2 regions of the Microbulbifer sp. GL-2 genome follow, and region 2 is predicted to be linked to the other one. Evidence: predicted binding sites of a transcription regulator. Region 2 holds the regulator's gene; the other holds the start of a gene.

Region 1 (3,158 bases), 1.7 Mb from region 2:
ACCATTCAGGCGGGCCAAATAATCCACAAAGGAGCGACCAAAACGGGAGCCGACTTCGGATAGGGGAATGGCCAGTAATTGGCTTACCCGCTTAATGCCACAGGCATAGAGCTTGGTAATGGTTTTATTGTCGCAGTCGAGTAGTTTGCTTGGGGAAAAACTGATCCATTGCTTCCACTGCTGTGGGCTGGGAACGGTATGAGTTTGTGCTAACCACAGGCGATGTTCTTTCAGCTGGCTGAGCATGCGGGCCGCACTGGGGCTGTGCCCCAGTCCCATAACACAGCCAATCCCCATCTGGTTTAGCTCATTCTGTAGCTGATCCAGCAGGATTCTGAGCCCACCGTTTGCTTTCAAACACCCGCTTAGCTCCAGGTTCAAGCAAGCCGGGTGGCTGTCACCATCCCCGATAGTACTTGCAGCCCGGGTGGAGATGACAGGAGTAAAGCTGTAGCCCCATTGTGCCAGTTGCTCAAGCTGTTGTTGTTCCCGCTGTAAGTCCCGGTCTAGTAGCTGGAGGTCGGTGCTCAATGCACAGGCGGTGGCGATACTGAGGCCGGGCTCAATACCGAGCTCGCAAGCTGGTTTACTGCACTCGACAACGAGCTGTTTTTCTATCACCGCGAGATTTGCTGTCTGGATGTCTTGATCCAGGGCGCGGGTGAGAACCTCCAAGGGAAGTTTGGGGAATTGAATACAGAGCCAAAGCATGGGGCTGAATCTCGCAGTGGCAGTCAGTGTATTGGCTGGTCACGGCGGACCAAATTGGCTGTCCGTGCCAGATACGTGCGCTGGCCGCTGGTGCCACCTCGTTGCTTCAGTAGCTTTATGGCCAGTTGTTCCCCATCACTGCCCAGTTGCAAGCGCAGGCTGGCGGGAGAGGGGCTGCTGGACTCGGAAACAGGGCGAAAGTGAAAGTGCAGGCACTCTCCGCTGCGGGCTGCCAGTTGCAGCCGGCGCAGCTGCTTGTCCCCAAGGGTTTCTCTTCCCTGCCAGCACAGCAGGGCACCACAACTACCAGACTGCAGGGATTGCTCTATTGCCCAGAGAGTGTCCTTTTGGCCACGTGGGTGCAAAAGCAGTAAATTTTCCAGATGGATGCCACTGTTGGCCAATGATGGGGCGTAGGGGGTAAAGGGGGGATTGACCAGAATCACTATCTGCCCAGTTTGTGTAAGCTGAGCCAGGGTAGGTAGCAACAAGGTCATTTCGCCAATGCCGGTATGGTCGAGTAGTAGTTCTGTGGTGGCACCACGAGGCCAGCCGTGGCCGCTGAGTAAGGCATCCAGGCTTCTAAAGCCACTTGGGATGCCATTGCGCTGGCGTCGCTGCTCGTTAGCCGCTTGCCATATATCTGCCCTGGCCAGTAACTGTTCGAGCTTCTGGTGTTTTGACTGGGATTCTAACTGATTGTTTTGAATGAGATTTTCTGCGTTGCTCACGACTCCACTACTCCATCCTGGCCCACTGTCAGGCAGTGGGCTGTATGTTCATACAGTTATACTGTTGATTTATACAGTAATTGGTTGGTGGCAACAAGAGTGTAAAGGGTGGATTGGCACTTTTTTGCACAGCGCAAACCGGCTATGATTCCGCCTCTTTTAGCTAGCACCAATCTATTGTCTTCAGGGGGATGGAGTGAGTATCAAATCCGATAAGTGGATTCGCCGTATGGCTGAGCAGTCCGGCATGATTGAGCCTTTCGAGCCGGGTCAGGTGCGCCATGGTAATGACGGTGAGCGACTCATATCCTATGGCACCTCCAGTTACGGTTATGATGTGCGCTGTGCCCGTGAATTCAAGATCTTCACCAATGTGCACTCTGCTACCGTGGACCCCAAAACCTTCGACGAGAACAGCTTTGTCGATGTAGAGGGTGAGTACTGTATTATCCCGCCAAACTCTTTTGCCCTGGCCCGCACTGTGGAGTACTTTCGTATTCCCCGTTCTGTGCTGACCATTTGCCTGGGTAAGTCCACTTATGCTCGCTGTGGCATTATCGTCAATGTCACTCCACTGGAACCTGAGTGGGAGGGGCATGTGACCCTGGAGTTCTCCAATACCACCAATCTGCCGGCGAAAATCTATGCCAATGAAGGTGTGGCACAGATGCTGTTTTTTGAATCCGATGAGGTCTGTGATGTGTCCTATGCAGATCGTGGTGGCAAGTACCAGGGACAGCGCGGCGTGACTTTGCCGCGTACCTGATCGCAATAGCGATTCAGCTAGGCAAACTACCTTTCTATGACCGAAGTACCGATCAGCCAGCTGCCCGAGCATGTCGATGTATTGATTATTGGCGCCGGGGCAGCCGGCTTGATGTGTGCGGCAACCGCTGGTCAGCGGGGCCGCAGTGTGCTGGTGCTGGATCATGCCAATAAAGTCGGCAAGAAAATCCTTATGTCCGGCGGTGGCCGATGTAATTTCACCAATCTCTATACCAGTTCGGATAACTTCTACAGTCGCAACCCCCACTTTTGTAAGTCTGCACTGGCGCGCTATAGCCAGTGGGATTTTATTGCATTAGTGGAAAAATATGGGGTGCCTTACCACGAAAAAACCCTTGGCCAGCTTTTTTGCGATAACAAGTCCAAGGATATTGTTGACCTGATGCTGGCTGAGTGTCGTGCAGCCAGAGCCCAGATTCGCACCCGCTGTTCAGTTTCCGCGATAAAAGCAAAGGCAAGTGGTTACCGCGTAAAAACCAGTCTGGGTACAGTCACTTGTGAATCCCTGGTGGTGGCCACTGGCGGTTTGTCCATTCCTACTATGGGAGCCACTGGATTTGGTTATGAGATTGCGAGCCAATTTGGTTTGGATATCGTAGCCACCCGTCCGGCACTGGTGCCCTTTACCCAGCACAAGCGCCAACTGGAATGGCAAAACCTCCTGCCGGGAAGCTCCCTCGAGGTAACGGCATCCTGTGGAGAGGGCAGTTTTAACGAGCAAATGCTTTTTACCCATCGGGGCTTGAGTGGCCCGGCGGTTTTACAGGTTTCCAGTCACTGGAAGGAGGGAATGGAGGTGGTTTTTAACCTGGCTCCTAGCTTCGATCTACCAGACTGGTTACAACAGCGGCGCCAGCAGAATCCGGAAAGCCACCTGCACAGTGTGCTGGCGGATATCTGGAGTAAAAAGCTGGTACAGTTTTTCCTGCA
Region 2 (3,158 bases):
TAAGGGTCTTCGCACCTACTGAGAGAGCTGCCAGAGCTGTTAAAAGCGATCCGACATGTGCGATTGAGCCACCTGGCAGTACTATATCGTCCTGGGTTAACTTTAGAGCAGCAACGAAACTAGCCACAATAGCCCCAAAGCTAAGCAAGCTATGGGCTACGCCTTTTGGTTTACCCGTACTCCCAGAGGTGAAAAATAAAAATGCAGGGTCATTAACAGCAGAGGTAGAAAATTTAGCAGACTGCCCCTTATTGTTAATCAAACCTTCAAAACTTGGGGCATTTCCGAGCGTACCACCAAAAGAAAGATAGCCTTTTTTTAATTTACCAATAAATCTGCTTGCCCGGACATCTCCACTTCGCTCAACGCCTATAATCAGTGATACTGCTGCACTTTTTTCAAGGGCATAGTCAATCTCTGGTGTGGTATATCTATAGTTTAATGGGACTACCACCAGCCCCACCTTCAAACATGCGAGATAAAAAATAAGTATCTCGCCGCAGTTGGGCATCAGGGATGCAACCCTATCCCCCTTACCTAAACCCATTGTGATCAACCCCAAGGCAAGGGCATTGATATCCCCCTGTAGCTCTCGCCAGGTCCAGGCCTGACTCCCGGAAACAAGTGCCACTTCACCAGGCTTACTTTTCAGGGCGGGCAGCAGGAGATTGGTTAAATTTGCAGGTCTCGACAATTGAGGGCCAAAAATTGGCACAGGCCAGCCTCCTGACTAAGGCACAAGCATCCCGTTAATCTGAGATAATCGGGAACAGGCATTTAGTGATATTTATAACGATTTCAAAAACCATCATATGGTCCAGAATGGATTTATGGGCAATATCACCCTAGCAACAGGCAGAAAAACCCTGCAACCAATTAAATAAATATTTTTTATTATTCCTTGTTGCGCATATATTTCATAATCAACTCCGCTGTCTCCTCGACAGTATCTACTATATGGAACAAATCCAGGTCGCTGGCATCAATACAGTTGCGCTCAAGCACTGTGTTTACCAGCCAATCATAAAGCCCTGCCCAGTAACGTTTACCAACCAGCACAATTGGGAAACGCCGCACTTTTTGTGTTTGAACCAGTGTTAACGCCTCGAATAACTCATCCAGTGTTCCATATCCCCCAGGTAACCCTACAAAGCCTACAGCATGCTTAACGAACATAAATTTACGAACAAAGAAGTAACGAAAATTTAAACTGATATCCTGGTAAGGATTCGCAGCCTGCTCAAATGGCAGCTCTATGTTCAATCCAATTGAAGTGCCAGGTTGATCGAAAGCACCACGATTGCAAGCTTCCATCAGCCCCGGTCCTCCGCCGGTAATCACCGGGATACCCTCCGCAGCCAATAGCTCCCCCAGTTTTACCCCCTGTTGATACTCCGGGCTGCCCTCCTCAAATCTTGCCCCTCCAAAAACGGTCACTGCTCCACTGAGCGGGACCAAACGTTCTATCCCATCAACCAACTCAGACTGTATCCGCAGGACACGCCACGCCTCTGGCATTTTCACATCCAACATTATTTTTTTCCCTCTTTGTCAGATCTTTCAACGATCGCTTTCATTCCTTGTTTTCATAAACAATGTAGCAGCTTATGAAGAGGCAGGTGTTAGGATTGCGTGAACCAAAATTCTGTATATAATCCCAGCAACTGTATATAAATACAGAAAAGCTAGGTAAATCTATGACCAATCTCACCGCACGCCAGGCTCAGGTATTAGAGCTGATCAAAACCTATCTCGATGATACCGGCTACCCCCCTACCCGAGCAGAGATCGCCCAGGAGCTGGGTTTCCGCTCGCCCAATGCCGCTGAAGAGCACCTGAAAGCATTGGCGCGAAAAGGAGCCATTGAAATGGTTGCCGGCGCGTCGCGGGGCATACGTATTCCGGATCATCAATCGGGCTTACCCATTGTTGGACGCGTAGCTGCAGGCAACCCTATTCTTGCTGCTGAGCATATTGAAGACTATTGCGACCTCCCTCCCAGCTTTTTCCACCCCCCTGCAGACTACTTACTTCGGGTGCACGGAATGAGTATGCGCGATGCAGGAATTTTGGATGGTGACCTTCTGGCAGTACAGAAAACCGAACAAATCAGGAATGGCCAGATTGTCGTTGCGAGAATTGACGAAGAGGTAACAGTCAAGCGCTTCCGGCGCAAAGGTAATCAGGCAACTGTGCAACTGCTGCCAGAAAATGAAGACTTTGAAACTATCCAGGTGGACATGCGAGACAAAAACTTTGTAATAGAAGGTTTGGCAGTGGGCGTTATTCGCCAGACTCCATAAAGCTCCCACCCAGCCCCCAATACAACAACAGCGGCCTATTGGCCGCTGTTGGATCACACTTTGTTAACCCTTCGATCAGTGGATCGTATGATTAACCGGCATTGACTCATCCTCTTCCTCAAAGTAGCCAGGCTCCAAATCATCCAGATTTTGTACTGCCTCAATACCGGCTTCCAGCATTGCGCGCGCTACGGCAACTTTGTGTTTTCTCAGAAACTGAAGACTCTCGGCTGAGAAAGAAATACTCACCAGAGGGTCCTCCTTGTGACCAGCGCGGCGCAATGCCACATCGCCATTGGCCAACTCAATAATTTCAAAAGTTTCGGAGGACATTCTCTTTTCCTTCACCACACATCAGTTTGCGCCCAGTGTACCACAGGCTAACTGGAAGTATCAGAGGCCTACAAACGGTGAAATATGGCACCCCGGTACCAGTACCTGCAACTAGCACTCTTCTAAATTGGCACGCTGCCTACGCACCAACTCACTCAGGGAAGCATGCCATTGCAGAAGCACTTCATCAGAAATAGTTACCAGCTCAGAAGCAGCGAGATTGTGCAGAGGAATAAGGTTGGGGCTATTGTGCTTAACCTCAGTATTTGATGGTGCTGAGACAAGCTGGGTCCAGGCCTGTAGTAACTGACTGAGCCAGCTACAAGGCTCCTCACTCAGCTGCTGCAGCTCTTTCACCTCAATACTGGCCCTACCTTGACTCTCAAGACTATCGGCAATCACCTGAAGGGAATCCGACGCAAGACCCAGCTGCAGCTGGTGGGAAAGCTCAGCAAGGAAAGCCCTATAAGCTTTCCAGAGCTGTAAAACGGCCGCCTCTTCCAGTGCAACCCTTTGCAGAGG

The links. Region 2 encodes LexA, which represses DNA repair genes until DNA is damaged. Its sites were predicted from a motif close to ACTGTNTNTANANACAGT; they were not measured.
Region 1: the regulator LexA is predicted to act here: its motif matches at 1,482-1,499, upstream of imuA (translesion DNA synthesis-associated protein ImuA).

What each region holds. Positions count from the first base shown of each region.
Region 1 covers NZ_AP019807.1:2,741,519-2,744,676, forward strand. Annotated here, with positions in the region: gene GL2_RS11925 (DNA polymerase Y family protein) at 1-711, opposite strand, end outside; gene imuA (translesion DNA synthesis-associated protein ImuA) at 735-1,442, opposite strand; gene dcd (dCTP deaminase) at 1,639-2,208, shown strand; gene GL2_RS11940 (NAD(P)/FAD-dependent oxidoreductase) at 2,245-3,158, shown strand, end outside.
Region 2 covers NZ_AP019807.1:4,463,960-4,467,117, forward strand. Annotated here, with positions in the region: gene GL2_RS19310 (class I adenylate-forming enzyme family protein) at 1-715, opposite strand, end outside; gene GL2_RS19315 (TIGR00730 family Rossman fold protein) at 895-1,533, opposite strand; gene lexA (transcriptional repressor LexA) at 1,698-2,303, shown strand; gene GL2_RS19325 (hypothetical protein) at 2,379-2,636, opposite strand; gene GL2_RS19330 (DUF6586 family protein) at 2,748-3,158, opposite strand, start outside.